Regions from separate parts of the Streptomyces sp. 3330 genome, predicted to be linked through region 3. Evidence: riboswitches for the same ligand, from Rfam matches in the RefSeq annotation. Region 3 holds a riboswitch; each other region holds the start of a gene.
What was found. A riboswitch is a leader RNA that binds a small molecule or an ion and turns the genes downstream of it on or off. The one in region 3 is predicted to bind S-adenosylmethionine.
Positions count from the first base shown of each region.

Region 1: it holds a riboswitch for S-adenosylmethionine, as region 3 does, so the genes downstream of both, J2X68_RS00235 (aminotransferase class V-fold PLP-dependent enzyme) here and J2X68_RS23130 (amino acid ABC transporter permease) in region 3, are expected to answer to the same signal.
Region 2: it holds a riboswitch for S-adenosylmethionine, as region 3 does, so the genes downstream of both, thrC (threonine synthase) here and J2X68_RS23130 (amino acid ABC transporter permease) in region 3, are expected to answer to the same signal.

Region 1 is NZ_JAVDVA010000001.1:45,795-50,898, reverse strand. Features, by position in the region: gene J2X68_RS00245 (cytochrome bc complex cytochrome b subunit) at 1-1,054, shown strand, start outside; gene trpD (anthranilate phosphoribosyltransferase) at 1,196-2,260, shown strand; SAM riboswitch class IV at 2,340-2,456, shown strand; gene J2X68_RS00235 (aminotransferase class V-fold PLP-dependent enzyme) at 2,637-3,998, shown strand; gene J2X68_RS00230 (Lrp/AsnC family transcriptional regulator) at 4,031-4,312, opposite strand; gene J2X68_RS00225 (rhomboid family intramembrane serine protease) at 4,309-5,094, opposite strand.
Region 2 is NZ_JAVDVA010000003.1:130,269-135,372, forward strand. Features, by position in the region: gene otsB (trehalose-phosphatase) at 1-128, shown strand, start outside; gene J2X68_RS06540 (trehalose-6-phosphate synthase) at 116-1,528, opposite strand; gene J2X68_RS06545 (glucosyl-3-phosphoglycerate synthase) at 1,646-2,590, opposite strand; SAM riboswitch class I at 2,761-2,926, shown strand; gene thrC (threonine synthase) at 2,945-4,246, shown strand; gene J2X68_RS06555 (ubiquitin-like small modifier protein 1) at 4,243-4,518, shown strand; gene J2X68_RS06560 (cold-shock protein) at 4,972-5,104, shown strand, end outside.
Region 3 is NZ_JAVDVA010000014.1:45,126-50,229, reverse strand. Features, by position in the region: gene J2X68_RS23140 (transporter substrate-binding domain-containing protein) at 1-295, opposite strand, end outside; gene J2X68_RS23135 (amino acid ABC transporter ATP-binding protein) at 382-1,185, opposite strand; gene J2X68_RS23130 (amino acid ABC transporter permease) at 1,182-2,162, opposite strand; SAM riboswitch class IV at 2,560-2,679, opposite strand; gene J2X68_RS23125 (glutathione S-transferase C-terminal domain-containing protein) at 2,746-3,642, opposite strand; gene J2X68_RS23120 (DoxX family protein) at 4,103-4,603, opposite strand; gene J2X68_RS23115 (carbohydrate kinase family protein) at 4,738-5,104, opposite strand, start outside.

The sequences.
Region 1 (5,104 bases), on a different contig from region 3:
GTACATCTCGATGTTCCTGTTCGGCGGGGAGTTCCCGGGCCACGACTTCGTGGCGCGGTTCTACTCGATCCACATCCTGCTGCTGCCGGGCATCATGCTCGGTCTGGTGGTCGGCCACCTGATCCTGGTCTTCTACCACAAGCACACGCAGTTCGCGGGCCCCGGAAAGAGCAACAAGAACGTCGTCGGCATGCCGCTGCTGCCGGTGTACATGGCCAAGGCCGGAGGCTTCTTCTTCCTGGTCTTCGGCGTGATCGCGGTCGTCGCGGCCATCGCGCAGATCAACCCGATCTGGGCCATGGGCCCCTACCGTCCGGACCAGGTGTCCACCGGCGCCCAGCCCGACTGGTACATGGGCTTCGCCGAGGGCCTGATCCGCTTCATGCCGGGCTGGGAGATCAACATCTGGGGCCACACCCTGGTCCTGGGCGTGTTCATCCCGCTGCTCCTGTTCGGCGTGCTGCTCGCGATCCTCGCGCTCTACCCCTTCATCGAGTCGTGGGTCACGGGCGACAAGCGCGAGCACCACATCCTGGACCGGCCGCGCAACGCCCCGACGCGCACCGCGCTGGGCGTCGCCTGGGTCACGATGTACATGATCATGCTGGTCGGCGGTGGCAACGACCTGTGGGCCACCCACCTCCACCTGTCGATCAACGCGATCACCTGGTTCGTCCGGATCTTCTTCATCGCCGGACCGGTCATCGCGTACATCGTCACCAAGCGGATCTGCCTCGGCCTCCAGCGCCGGGACCGGGACAAGGTGCTGCACGGTCGCGAGACCGGCACCATCAAGCGCCTGCCGCACGGTGAGTTCATCGAGATCCACGAGCCGCTCAGCCAGGAGCAGCTGCACACCCTCACGGCGCACGAGCAGTACGAGCCGGCCGCGATCGGCGCCGCCGTCGACGAGAACGGCGTCGAGCGCAAGGTGAAGGGCAAGGAGAAGCTCCGCGCCAAGATCAGCGGTGCGTACTTCGGTGAGGACCAGCAGATTCCGAAGCCCACCGTGGAGGAGTACAAGGAGATCACGAGCGGCCACGGCCACCACTGATCGCTGAGGCGTCGCCACGCCACAGGAAAGGGCCCCGTCCGGTCTTCGGACGGGGCCCTTTGCCGTGCCCACCGGCTGGATAGGGTGGGGTGCACCTCGTTACGAGGCGCACGACGCACACGACGACACACAGGAGCGGCTATGAGCGCTGTGACCCCCGCTGGAGGCGACACCGCGGCGGGCCGTTCCTGGCCCGAGGTGCTGAACGGCCTGCTGTACGGTCGCGACCAGGACGCCGACGCCACGTTCTGGGCGCTGGACCGGATCATGCGCGGGGAGGCGACCGACGCGCAGATCGCCGGTTTCGTGGTGGCGCTGCGGGCCAAGGGCGAGACCGTCGCGGAGATCAACGGGCTCGTCCGGGCGATGTACGAGCACGCCAACCTGATCGAGGTGCCCGGCCCGACCGTCGACATCGTCGGCACGGGCGGCGACGGCGCGAAGACGGTCAACATCTCCACGATGTCGGCGATCGTCGTGGCCGGCTCGGGCGCCACGGTCGTCAAGCACGGCAACCGGGCCGCGTCCTCCGCGTCCGGCGCCTCCGACGTCCTGGAGAAGCTCGGCGTCAATCTGGAGCTGACCCCGCGGCGGGTGGCCGAGGTGGCCCAGGAGGCCGGGATCACCTTCTGCTTCGCCATCAAGTTCCACCCGGCGCTGCGTCATGTGGGCGCCGCCCGGGGCCAGTTGGGCATCCGCACGGTGTTCAACGTGCTCGGCCCGCTCACCAACCCCGCCAAGGTGCGGGCCCAGGCGGTCGGGGTCGCGGACCCGCGGATGGCGCCGGTCGTCGCGGGCGTCTTCGCCGAGCGCGGCAACTCGTCCCTGGTCTTCCGGGGCGACGACGGTCTCGACGAGCTGACCACGACGGCCACCTCCCACGTGTGGGTCGTCCGCGACGGCAAGGTCACCGAGGAGACCTTCGACCCGCGGGACGTCGGGCTCGACCTGGTCCCGGTGGAGGCGCTGCGCGGCGGTGACCCGTCGTACAACGCGGAGGTCGCCCGCCGCCTGCTGGAGGGCGAGAAGGGCCCGGTGCGGGACGCCGTGCTGCTGAACTCGGCGGCGGCCCTCGTGGCCCTGGAGCCGGGCTCCGGGACCCTCGCCGAGCAACTGCGCCTCGGCATGGACAAGGCGGCCGCGTCGATCGACTCGGGGGCGGCCAAGCGGGCGCTGGACCGCTGGGTCGCGGCGACCAACGCGTAGCGCCGCACGGCCGATGGCCGTCCCGCGATCCGGACACGGGTTGCGGGACGGCGATCACTTCACGTACGTTCCTGTGTCAGGTCATGAGTGACAGTCATGAGGCCCCGGCCGACTGTCCGGCAACCCTCCGTCCGTGGCGGGGTGCCCCGGGTGAAGACCAGGCCGTAGGCAGCGAGGTCTACGGCAAGCGCGGACCCCTCGCACTCGTCTGAGTGAGTACCGCCAGGGGTCCTGGTCGTTCGAGGGAGCCTTCCGTGAGCAAGCGAATGCGATAGGGCGTAGAGCCCCGCCTCCGCATACCCCTTTCACCTTCCTCCGTGCTCGAGCCCTGTCCGCTCGCACGGCGGTTCCCCCTTGCCTCACACGGGAGTTCGCCATGTCCGTCTCCACCGCTGCCACCGCCCGTACGGTTTGTGCCCCGCTGCCCGTTCTGGGCCGGGATGTCACGGTCCCGCTCGTGACGGGCGGCGAGGTCACCTACGCGGCGCTCGACTACGCGGCCAGCGCCCCCGCCCTCCAGCGCGTCTGGGACGACGTGGCGGCCTACGCCCCGTACTACGGCAGCGTCCACCGCGGCGCCGGCTACCTCTCGCAGCTGTCCACGGACCTCTTCGAGAACGCCCGCAGGACGGTGGCCGAGTTCCTGGACTGCCGCTCCGACGACCAGCTGGTCTTCACCCGCTCGACGACGGACTCCCTCAACCTGCTGGCGCGCGCCCTGCCCGCCGACTGCCAGGTCTTCGTCTTCGAGACCGAGCACCACGCCTCGCTGCTGCCCTGGCAGGACGCCCGGGTCACGTACCTGAACGCGCCGCGCACCCCGGGCCAGGCCGTCGGGACGCTGGAGCGGGCCCTCGCCGAGCGCGACCCGCACGGTCCGGCCCTGGTCTGCGTCACCGGCGCCTCGAACGTCACCGGCGAGCTGTGGCCGGTACGCGAGCTGGCGGCCGCCGCGCACGCGCACGGCGCCCGGATCGTCCTGGACGCCGCCCAGCTGGCCCCGCACCACCCGGTCTCCGTGCGGGAGCTCGACGTCGACTGGGTGGCCTTCTCCGGTCACAAGCTGTACGCGCCCTTCGGCGCCGGCGTGCTGGCCGGCCGCGCCGACTGGCTGGCGGCGGCCGATCCCTACCTCGCGGGCGGCGGCGCCAGCCGCAAGGTCACCCGGCGCGAGGACGGGGGAGTGGACGTGGAGTGGCACGAGAGCGCCGCCCGCCACGAGGCCGGCTCCCCGAACGTGATCGGCGCCTACTCCATCGCCTCGGCCTGCAAGGCCCTCACCGAGGCGGGCTTCGACGACCTGGTCGCCCGGGAGGAGTACCTGATCGGGAGGGTCCGGGCCGGACTGGCCGAGGTCCCGCAGGTCAGGGTGCTGTCCCTGTTCGGCGACGACGCCCCGCGGGTCGGCGTGATCTCCTTCGTCGTCGAGGGCTGGAACAGCTCCCACTTCGCCGCCGCCCTGTCCGCCGAGTACGGCATCGGGGTCCGTGACGGCCTCTTCTGCGCCCACCCGCTGGTGCGCACCCTGCTGGGCAGCGACCCCCAGACCCAGGGCGAGTGCGGCGCACCCGAGGCGGCGCCCGGCGAGAAGTCCCTCAACGCGATCCGGGTGAGCTTCGGCGCGGGAACCCCGGACGAGCACGTGGAGCGCTTCGTGAACGCGGTGCGCGAACTGGTGAGCGAGGGCGCCCGGTGGCAGTACCGGACGGAAGACGGCCGCTGCGTGCCCGCGGTGTGAGCGACGGTCCGCCGGAGGCGGTGTTCAGCCGGTCAGGAGTCCAGCCCGATCGCGAACGCCGCCTCCAGGTCGTGCTGCGAATAGGTGCGGAAGGCGACGTGTGTGTCCGTGCCCTCGACCCCGGGGATCTTGCTGATGCTGCCCGGGATGACCTCCGCCAGGTCCTCGTGCTCCTTCACCCGCACCATGGCGATCAGGTCGTACGTCCCGGTGACCGAGAAGACCTCGCTGACGGAGTCCAGCGAAGCGATCCGCTCCGCGATCTCGGGAATCCGGTCCACGCTGGTCTTGATGAGGACGATCGCGGTGATCACGGCTGGTTCTCTCCCTCGGGAGCCGGAGCTGGGGCGGGCTTCACTCTACGCGCCCGCCCGTCTCCCGCCGCTGCCCTTCCGGGGCCTCCCGTCCGGCCCTTCCCGACGCCGAAACGGGCCCACGCGTAGAGGAGCCCCAGGCCGAAGCCCACCAGGTGCGCCAGATAGGCCACCCCAGGCCCCTGGGGGGCCCGCCCCGCCGCGACCCACTGGAGGGCCGCCCAGAAGGGCAGCACGACCCACGCGGGGAAGCGCAGCGGCAGGAAGAACAGGAACGGCAGGAGACTGGTCACCCGCGCCCGTGGGAACAGACAGAGAAAGGCGCCGAGCACCGCGGAGATCGCCCCGGAGGCGCCGACCAGGGACTGCGAGGACTCGGCGTTGGCGGCCGCATAGCCCAGCAGGGCCAGACAGCCGCAGCCCAGGTAGAAGAGCGTGAACTCGACGCGGCCCATCCGGCCCTCGGTCATCGTCCCGAAGACGTAGAGGAAGAGCATGTTGCCCAGGAGATGCACCCAGCTTCCGTGGACGAACAGGGCCGTGGCCGGGGTCAGGGCGGCCCGTGGCGTGCCCTCGAAGAGCTCGCCGGGCACCACGCCCCAGCGCCGGAAGTAGGCGCGCTGCGCGGCCAGCAGCTCGTCGCCGGAGCCGTACACCGGGTTGAAGCCCGAGGCGGGCCCGATCAGGAAGATCAGGCAGCACAGGGCGATCAGTGCGTAGGTCACCGGCGCCGGGCGGTCGCGGACCACCCTGCCGACCGTCCCGTTCCAGTTGCCGCTCACGAGAACAAAG
Region 2 (5,104 bases), on a different contig from region 3:
TCCCCGGGCTGCTGGTGTGCAGCGGCAGCACCGAGGTCGGTGAACTGGCGGACCGCGCGGACCTCGTCGTCGACGGGCCCGCCGGCGTCGTACGGCTGCTGCGGCAGCTGGCCGCTCAGCTCGGCTGAATCTCCCGCAGGGCGTTCAGCTGGTCCAGGAACCACCGGGCCGGGGGAAGCGCGGTCGCCGCAGCGGACAGCCGCTTCGTGCGCGCGGCCCGCTCCTCCGGCTTCATGGTCAGCCCCTCGTGCAGGGCGCGAGCGGTCTCCAGGACGTCGTACGGGTTCACCGTGATCGCGTCCTCGCGCAGCTCCCAGTAGGCCCCGGCCTCCCGGGACAGGACCAGCGCGCAGCCCTCGTCGGAGACGACCGGCACCTCCTTGGCGACCAGGTTCATGCCGTCGCGGATCGGGTTCACCAGGGCCACGTCGGCCAGCCGGTAGGCGGCGAGGGAGCGGGCGAAGTCGTCCTTGAGGTTCAGCAGGACCGGGGTCCAGCCGGGCGTGCCGTACGCGGTGTTGATCTCCTCGGCCAGGCGCTGCACCTCGGCCGTGTAGTCGCGGTAGACGGCGAGGTCCTGCCGTGAGGGGTAGGCGAAGGCCACATGGACGACCCGCTCGCGCCACTCCGGGTGGTCGTCGAGCAGCTGCCGGTAGGCCAGGAGCCCGCGCACGATGTTCTTGGACAGCTCGGTGCGGTCGACGCGGACGATCGCCTTGCGGCCCTCGCCGATCTCCGCCCGCAGGGACGCCATGCGCTCGTCGACGTCCGGCCGGTGCGCGCGCTCGCGCAGGAAGTCGGCGTCCGCGCCGAGGCCGTGCACGCCGATCTGCGTCTTGCCGGGGCCGCCGGTGAACTCCGTGCAGCACGCGGTGAACGCGTCCGCCCAGCGCCGGGTGAGGAAGCCCAGGCGGTCCGCGCCGAGCATGCCGTGCAGCAACTGCTCACGGACGTCCCCCGGCAGCAGCGCGAAGTAGTCCACCGGCGCCCACGGCGTGTGCGAGAAGTGTCCGATGCGCAGGTCGGGGCGCAGCTCGCGCAGCATTCCGGGGACCAGGCACAGGTGGTAGTCCTGGACCAGCACCGCCGCGCCGTCCGCCGCCTCCTCGGCCAGCGCCTGCGCGAACGCCCGGTTGTAGGTCTCGTACGACGCCCACTGGCGGCGGAACTCCGCGTCGAACGTGGGCTCCAGCGGCGTCTGGTAGAGCAGGTGGTGGACGAACCACAGCACGGAGTTGGCGATGCCGTTGTACGCGTCGGCGTGCACGTCGGCCGGGACGGCCAGCATGCGCACGCCCTCCTCGCCGACCCCGCGCCGGACCGCCTCCCGGTCGCCCTCGGAGAGCGCCGAGCACACCCACAGGGCGCCCGCCTCGGGTCCGATGGCCGACAGGCCGGAGACCAGCCCGCCGCCGCCGCGTTTCGCGTGCAGCGAGCCGTCCTCGCGCAGTTCGTAGGAGACCGGGCCGCGGTTGGACGCGACCAGCACCTCGGCGGCCCGGGCGGGAGTGTCGTGCGTGGAAGCCATACGCCTCAACCTAGCCCGGTCGGGAAACGCTCAAACGTACGGTCGCGCTGTGTGGACGGGCCGTATCCGGCCGTGTCGCCGGTGGCGGCGCCCTGCCGTATACGGCCCGTCCGGCGGTCAGGCGACCTTGCGGGTCGCGTACTCCGCGATCTCCGCCATCGGCGGCCTTTCCTCGGTGTCCACGGAGTAGGTGCGCGGCTCGAAGCCGTCCGTGCTCCGTTCGAACTGGGTGAGGGACGGGCGGATCAGGTGTCCTCGGGCCAGCCGGAGCTGGGCGGTGCGGTAGATGGCCGCGGCCATCCGGCCCAGTGCCTGTCCGTCCTGGTGACGGTGCTTGCGCACGCCGATGTCGACCTGGGCGAGGGCGTCCAGGCCCACCAGGTGCAGGGCGTCCACCAGCATGCCCAGCTCCACGCCGTAGCCGACGGGGAAGGGCAGCTGCTCCAGCAGACTGCGGCGGGCCGCGTACTCGCCGCCGAGCGGCTGCACGAACCCGGCCAGCTGCGGCCAGTGCATGTTGAGCAGCGGGCGGGCCATGAGCTCGGTGACCCGGCCGCCCTGGCCGGCCGCGCCGCCCAGCGGACGGTCGTACATGCCCTTGACCAGATCCACCCCGGGGTCGGTGAGCAGCGGGCCGACGATCCCCGTGACGAAGTCCGAGGAGAACTCCCTCAGATCGGCGTCGATGAAACAGACGATGTCCCCGGTGGTGACCAGCAGGGAGCGCCACAGGACCTCGCCCTTGCCGGGCACGGCCGGTATCCGCGGCAGGATGTCGTCCCGGTGGACGACCCGCGCGCCGGCCGCCGCGGCCACCTCGGACGTACGGTCGGTCGATCCCGAGTCGACGACCACGATCTCGTCGACGAGCGGGACCTGGTGCATGAGGTCGTGACGGATGACCGCGACGATGTCACCGACCGTCTCCTCCTCGTTCAGCGCGGGCAGGACGACGGACACCGACTGGTTCGTGGCGCGCTTCGCGGCCAGGATCCGGTGGAGCGGACGATCGGTGACGGACCAGGAGCGGGTGGCCAGCCAGCGCTCAGTTTCTCGAAGCACAGTCTGCGGCTCCTCACTGTCGTGATCACACCGGGTGCACGGGAGGTGACCGTGTGATCCATCTCGCGGTTCGGACGACTATCTCAACTGTCCTGGCCTTCGGTTACAGTCTTGAACAACGCGGATGACCATCGCATGTCCGAGGTCTCCTCCCGTTCACAACTTCATACCGCTCATCCAGAGGGGCAGAGGGATACGGCCCGATGAAGCCCCGGCAACCCTCCAGCCGGTCTCGTAACGATCACCGATCCACGTGGTGATCGCTCCGCGGGGCTCCCGGCTCGGGAAGGTGCCAAATCCGTCTCACGGCGAGATGCGTCGTGAGGAAGATGAGGAGAAAGGGCCTCGCCTCACATGGCTGCGCAGACTGTTGCAAGCACCACCGACTCCACGACGTCCTCTGCTGTCGACCTCGGTCCGGCCTCGGCGTTGAGCTGCCGCGAGTGCGGCCACCGCGTGCCCCTCGGCCCGGTCTTCGCCTGCGAGGAGTGTTTCGGCCCGCTCGAGATCGCCTACGACTTCTCCTCCTACGACACGGAGGAGCTCCGCAAGCGCATCGAGGCGGGCCCCGCGAACATCTGGCGCTACGCGCCGCTGCTGCCCGTCCCCGCGGACGTGGCCGACAAGCCCAACATCAACCCCGGGTGGACCAAGCTCGTCCAGGCCGACAACCTCGCCCGGGAACTGGGCGTCGACGCCGGCAAGCTCTTCGTCAAGGACGACTCCGGCAACCCGACGCACTCCTTCAAGGACCGTGTCGTCGCCCAGGCCATCGAGGCCGCCCGCGCCTTCGGCTTCACCACGCTCTCCTGCTCCTCCACGGGCAACCTGGCCGGCGCCGTCGGCGCCGCGGCCGCCCGGGCGGGCTTCCGGTCCTGCGTGTTCATCCCGCACGACCTGGAGCAGGGCAAGGTCGTCATGGCCGCGATCTACGGCGGCGAACTCGTCGGCATCGAGGGCAACTACGACGACGTCAACCGCTTCTGCTCCGAGCTCATCGGCGACCCGGCGGGCGAGGGCTGGGGCTTCGTCAACGTCAACCTGCGGCCGTACTACGCGGAGGGCTCCAAGACGCTGGCGTACGAGATCTGCGAGCAGCTCGGCTGGCGGCTGCCGGACCAGCTGGTCGTGCCGATCGCCTCCGGCTCCCAGCTCACGAAGATCGACAAGGGCCTGCAGGAGCTGATCAGGCTCGGGCTGGTCGAGGACAAGCCGTACAAGATCTTCGGCGCGCAGGCCGAGGGCTGCTCTCCGGTGTCCGTGGCCTACAAGGCCGGGCACGACGTGGTCCGCCCGCAGAAGCCGAACACCATCGCCAAGTCGCTGGCCATCGGCAACCCGGCGGACGGTCCGTACGTCCTCGACATCGCGCGGCGGACCGGCGGCGCGGTGGAGGACGTGAACGACGAGCAGGTCGTCGACGCGATCAAGCTGCTGGCGCGGACCGAGGGCATCTTCGCGGAGACCGCCGGCGGTGTGACCGTGGGTGTGACGCGCAAGCTGATCGAGAACGGTCTTCTCGACCCGACCAAGACGACCGTCGTCCTCAACACGGGCGACGGACTGAAGACCCTGGACGCGGTGGCCGGCACCGGGCTGACCGCGACCATCCGTCCGAACCTCGACTCCTTCCGAGAGGCTGGCCTCGCGTCATGAGCGTCAACGTCCGCATCCCCACCATCCTGCGCACCTACACCGGCGGCCAGGCCGAGGTGAAGGCCGAGGGAGCCACCCTCGGCGAGGTCATCGCCGACCTGGAGAAGAACCACACGGGCATCGCGGCGCGCGTCCTGGACGACCAGGGCAAGCTGCGCCGGTTCGTCAACGTGTACGTGAACGACGACGACGTCCGCTTCGAGCAGGGTCTGGAGACGGCCACTCCGGACGGCGCCGGCGTCTCCATCATCCCGGCCGTCGCCGGCGGCTGACCGTAGTTCAGTACCCGTCGGTAGTAACCGTCGGTAACAGCGATTACCGAGCGTTCATCGAATTGCCCTCTCCGCGATAGAAGCGGAGGGGGCAATTCAGCGTGGTTGAGCGCGGTACAGTTGGGGAACCCGGTCCGGATCACCGGATCCGGAGCCTTTGATTTCTGCCCCGAGCCCGACAAGAAGCAGCCAATATGCGCGCCGCTTCCGTGGCTTTTGAGGCTTATGCAGGGCCCGACTTGCCCTCAATTCAGGCGAATTCTCGCCACATTCCGGATCCCGTGCGTCCGGAATTCTCGTCCGACTGACCTGTTGCAGACGGCAGTTGGACAGATACATTCAGCCGCGGTCGACGCGTTCCGGCGCACGCCCCCAAGCCAACCGGGGGGTGAGGTCTGACCCGGATCCGCGAAGTGTGGATCTGTGCAAGGGCCAGTAATAGGGGAGTTAGGCATGGCTCAGGGCACCGTCAAATGGTTCAACGCGGAGAAGGGGTACGGCTTCATCGCGGTCGACGGTGGTGCGGATGTTTTCGTCCACTACAGCGCGATCCAGATGGACGGCTACCGCACCCTGGAAGAGGGTC
Region 3 (5,104 bases):
CGAGCGGGGCGAAGCCGGAGGGCAGGGCGCCGATGCCGATGTTCAGCTTGCCGCTCTTCCTGATCGCGTCGGGCAGTTCGGCGCTGATGGACTTGACCTCGGAGACCTTCAGGGCGGTCTCCTCGGCGGCGCCGTTGGACACCCGGCCGATGGTCACGCTGCCGGCGGCGCTGCCGGTCGTGGTGGCGGCCTCGCTGTCACCACCGCAGGCGGCGAGCCCGGTGGCGAGGGTGGCGACCGCGGTCGCCGCGGTGATGCCGCGGATCAGGCTGCGTCGGGTGAAGTGGGCAGACATGGCCGTCCTTTGTCGCTGGTGAGCTGGGTGGTGGCGTGGGGGGAAGTCGTGGGGCGCGTCGGTGCCGGAGCACCTCGCCGTCGGTGTCAGAGCACCTTGCTGAGGAAGTCCCGTGTCCGCTCGTGCCGCGGTCTGTCGAGGACCTCGCCCGGCGGGCCCTGCTCGACGATCTTCCCGCCGTCGATGAAGACGACCCGGTCGGCGACCTCACGGGCGAAGCCGACCTCGTGGGTGACGATGACGAGCGTGGTGCCGCTGGTCGCCAGGTCCTTGATGACGGCGAGGACCTCGCCTACGAGCTCGGGGTCGAGCGCGGAGGTGGGCTCGTCGAAGAGGATCACGCCGGGCCGCAGGGCGAGGGCGCGGGCGATGGCGACCCGCTGCTGCTGGCCGCCGGACAGCTGCCGGGGGTAGGCGGCGGCCTTGTCGGCGAGGCCCACCCGGTCGAGGAGTTCACGGGCCAGTTCCAGGGCGGCGGCCTTGGCGAGTCTCCCGGTGGCGACCGGCGCGGCGGCGACGTTGTCGAGCACGGTCAGATGCGGGAAGAGGTTGAAGTTCTGGAAGACGAAGCCGATCCGGCCGCGCTGGCTCAGGATGGCCCGTTCGCTCAGCTCGCGCAGCCGGTCGCCGTGCCGGCGGACGCCGATCGGCTCGCCGTTGACGCTGACGTAGCCGATCTCGGGCTTCTCCAGGTGGTTGATGACCCGCAGCAGGGTGGACTTGCCGGAGCCGGACGGGCCGAGGATCACGGTGACCTCGCCGGGCCGGACGGTCAGGCTCACCCCGTCCAGGACCCGGTGGGCGCCGTACCACTTGTGCACGTCGTGCACCTCGACGGCGGCGGGCACGATCCCGGCGATCTCGGAGCTCTGCAGGGTCTCGGTGGTCATACGGCGGCCTCCCGGCGGATGCGGGCCCGCAGGTCGGTGAGACCGGTCCGCAGTTTCTGGAGCGGCGTCGGCGGCAGGGAACGCGTGGCGCCCCGGGCGTAGTACCGCTCGACGTAGAACTGGACGACGGAGACGAGGCTGGTCAGGATCAGGTACCAGACGGTGACGACCAGCAGCAGCGGCACGATGTCGCCGGGGTAGGTGGCCCCCATGGTCTGCGCGGTGCCGAACAGGTCGAGCAGGGACACGTAGAAGACCAGCGAGGTGGACTTGACCAGGCCGATCAGCTGGTTGACGTAGTTCGGCGTGATCGACCGCAGGGCCTGCGGGAAGACGATCTTCCAGAACTGGTAGCGCTTGGGCAGGCCGAGCGCGGCGGCAGCCTCGTGCTGGCCCTGGTCGACGGAGAGGATGCCGCCGCGGACCACTTCGGCGGCGTAGGCCGCCTCGTTGAGGCTGAGGCCGACGACGGCGATCACCATGTCGGTGGCCAGCCGCGACTCGTCGAAGCGGAAGAACGCCGGGCCGAAGGGGACCCCCACGCTCAGGGTCTGGTACAGGGCGCTGAAGTTGTAGAGGAAGAGCAGCACCACGATCAGCGGGATGGAGCGCAGCGCCCAGACGTAGGTCCAGCTCACCGCGCGCAGCACCGGGCTCTTCGAGAGCCGGGCGAGGGCGAGCAGGATGCCGCCGAGCAGGCCCAGCACCGCGCTGTAGGCGGCCACTTCGAGGGTGATCAGCAGTCCGTCGAGGATGACCGGCCGCAGGAACCAGTAGCCGAAACGGTCCCACTGGTAGAAGGGGTTGGAGATCAGTCCGTGGGTGAACTGCGCCACCAGGACCAGGGCCACGGCGGTGGCGATCCAGCGTCCGGGCCTGCGCAGCGGCTGGACGCGCTGGGCGGTGCGCTTCTCTGACGGGACGACGGCGGCGGGCGCGGCCTCGGCGAGGGTCACGGCGCCTGGGGGTTCACTCATGAGGGGGCTCCGGCGGGAGTCGGACACCCCGGGTCACGGCGGACGTGCGTGGCCGGACGCGCTTCGGCGGGGCGGTGGGAACCGCTCCGCGGGCGCGAACGGGGCATGGCGCACGGACGCGTGCAGGAGACCGGGGTGGGGCGGACAACGGGACACCGCTCGGGCGGTGTTCGTCAGGAACGCGGAGGCGGGGCTGCGGTGCGAGGGGTTCGTTCAGCCCCGACAGCGGGCACGGCCCGGTGCGGTACACAGTGCGCTGTTCACGCGCAGGAGGTCGACGGCGCGGTTGGCGACGAGGATGTCGAGGTACGGCCGTACGCAGCCCCGGGGGCGACGCGGCGCCGTCCGAAGAGCTGCGTACATGTCCGTCACCATCACTGTTCCGGCCCCCGAGGGGCCCTCGCGCTTACCGATGCGTCATTACCGAAACGTCGGTCCGGTCGTCACCTGGGGCACCCCACCGCGGAGCGAGGGTTGCCGGTCAGCAAGCCAGGGCTTGTCGCTGACGCTCATGACCGTTCTGGGCCGTAAGTAAGACAGTTGCCCGAACGAATGTCAACGGCTGTCCGGTGGATGGACCAGGTCAGGGCCGGTCGACCTGCGGTCGGACCGCCGAACCGTCCGCCGCGTGGGTCTCCCAGTCCAGGATCTGGACGGCGGCGCCGGCGGCCTCCAGGCCCTGGCAACGGGCGTGATGACGGCGGGAGACGGCGTCGAGGTCAAGATGGGCGCCGAAGGCCGGGTGAGCGGCCAGCCGGCGGGCGTAGGCCCAGAGCGCGGGGTGGTCGGCGACGCGGTGCACGGCGGCCGCGTCGAGGTGATAGCGGTGCACGGTGTCGAGTTGGACCAGGGTGACCCACAACTCGACGTCAGCTGCCGTGATCTGATCGCTGATCAGGTACTCGTGGGCACCGAGCCCGCGTTCCAGCACCCCGAGCGTGCCGAGCAGGGTGTCGAGGGCGGCGGCGCGCTCCGCCCCCGCGGTGTCGGCCGCTCCGGCGCGCTGGGCGGCCTCCTCGATGCCCTGGGCGCACATCCGCTCGACGGCCTCGATCTGCGACTCCGCGCCGCACGGGTACAGGGGGGGCCGGCCGGCGCCGAAGCGCCGGGCGAGGTCACGGGCGATGTCGGGGCCGTGGCTGCTGACGATGCGCCCCGACCAGTCGTCGCTGAGCACGGGCGCGAGGGCGGGTCCGGTGTACCGGTGCGCGCTGGCGTCGTACAGCGGACGCAGCGCGGAGTGGCCTCCGTCGGGGCAGTCCGGGACGGCGGGCAGGAAGGTGACCGGGCAGGCCTTGCCCAGGCCGAGGAGGCTGTGGGTGACGGCGATGCGCAGACAGTCGGGGTCGGCCGGGGCCAGATGGAGGCGGTAGCGGCGCGGCACCGCGTAGTGGCCGCTGCGCGCGTCGCGGCCGATCCGGCCCCGGAAGGGGGCGGCGGGTCGGGGGGACGGGTGGGCGGCCAGTGGCGTGACGGACATGACTCTCCCCGGGGGCGGGACGCACGACGGGCGTGCGCGCGGCGGATGCGACGTCGAAGAGGGAGGTGCGGACCTCGTCCGCCCGCGCCGGGTGCGGCCGCGTCCGGGGGACACCGCCGGTGCGGTTCGGCGCGGGGACGGGCCCGGCTCAGTCCTGGAACCTGATGGCGCTGCAGACGCGCTTCAGGTCGATGTGACGGCGGGAGGTGAGAAGGGGTGACGACCACGCCGTGCGGCCCGCTCGGCCGGTGGTCGGCTCCCGTCGCCCCATCGTTTCCCTACCCGTTCACTAGGATTCCCGGATCGAGTGTCGATCCGCCTCGAGCCGCCGTCAAGGGGGCGTCCACCAGGTGAATACCGGCACCCCGGGAAGGGGCCCCGTCACGGCAGGGCGGCGCGGCGGGTGGGGCGGCATCCGCCCCGCCCGGGCCGCCCGGGCCGACGCGCAGGGCGCGGCTCCTCAGCTCTCCCGCCGGGGGCGCCAGAACACCGCCAGCAGCCCGGCCGTCGCGACGACGCCCACCCCGAGCACCACCCCGGCGCCCGTCCAGCCGGTCACCGCGAGGTCCGCGGCCTCGTCCACCGCGTACTCCCCCGGCCCCCAGGCCCCCAGCGCCACCACGAGGACGCCCAGGACGAGGACGTACTCGTAGCCCTCCTTGAACACGAAGAAGCCGTTGCGGCGGTGTGCGAGCAGGCCCGCGACCAGCATCACGGACAGCACGGCCGCGCAGGCCAGCGAGGTGAGGAAACCCGCCACCAACAGCACGCCCGCGCCGAGTTCGGTGAGGACGCTGAGCCATGCCTGGAGTCTCGGGCGGGTGAGTCCGAGCCCGCCGAACCAGCCGGCGGTGCCGGAGATGCCGCCCCCGCCGCGCCAGTGGTTCCAGCCGTGCGCCACCATCACCACGCCGAGCACGACCCGTACGAGCAGCAGCGCGGTGTCCGAAGCCTCACTCATCGCCCAACCCCTTCGCCATCGGCGGCGCCCGTACCCGCGGTCGCGCCCGTGTGCCCGTGGCGTATCACCCGCGGGGTGAACATGGAAGCGAGGTCCGCCGGCCTCTCGGGCCGGTCGGCCGGGGAGACCTCCGCTCAGGTGCGGGACCTGGCCGTCGCGGCGAAGGCGTCGGCGGCGGCGAGGTCGAAATCGCCGTGGTCGCTGCCGAGCCCCTGGGCGACCAGTGCGGCGGCGGCGCTGCCGAGGACGGCGGCGTCGCCCGGCGTGCGGCCCAGGCTCACGCCCCGCAGATAGCCCGCCGAGAAGGCGTCGCCGCATCCCGTGGTGTCGACGACGTCGACCACGAAGGCGGGGACCGGTTCCGCGCCGTCCGCGGTCACCACGAGCGCGCCGTCGCCGCCGCGCGTGACGGCGACGACGCCCGCACCGGCGGCGAGGAGTCTGCGCGCGCCCGTCAGCAGGTCGCTCTCGCCGGTGAAGCCGAGGACCTGGTCCTCGTTG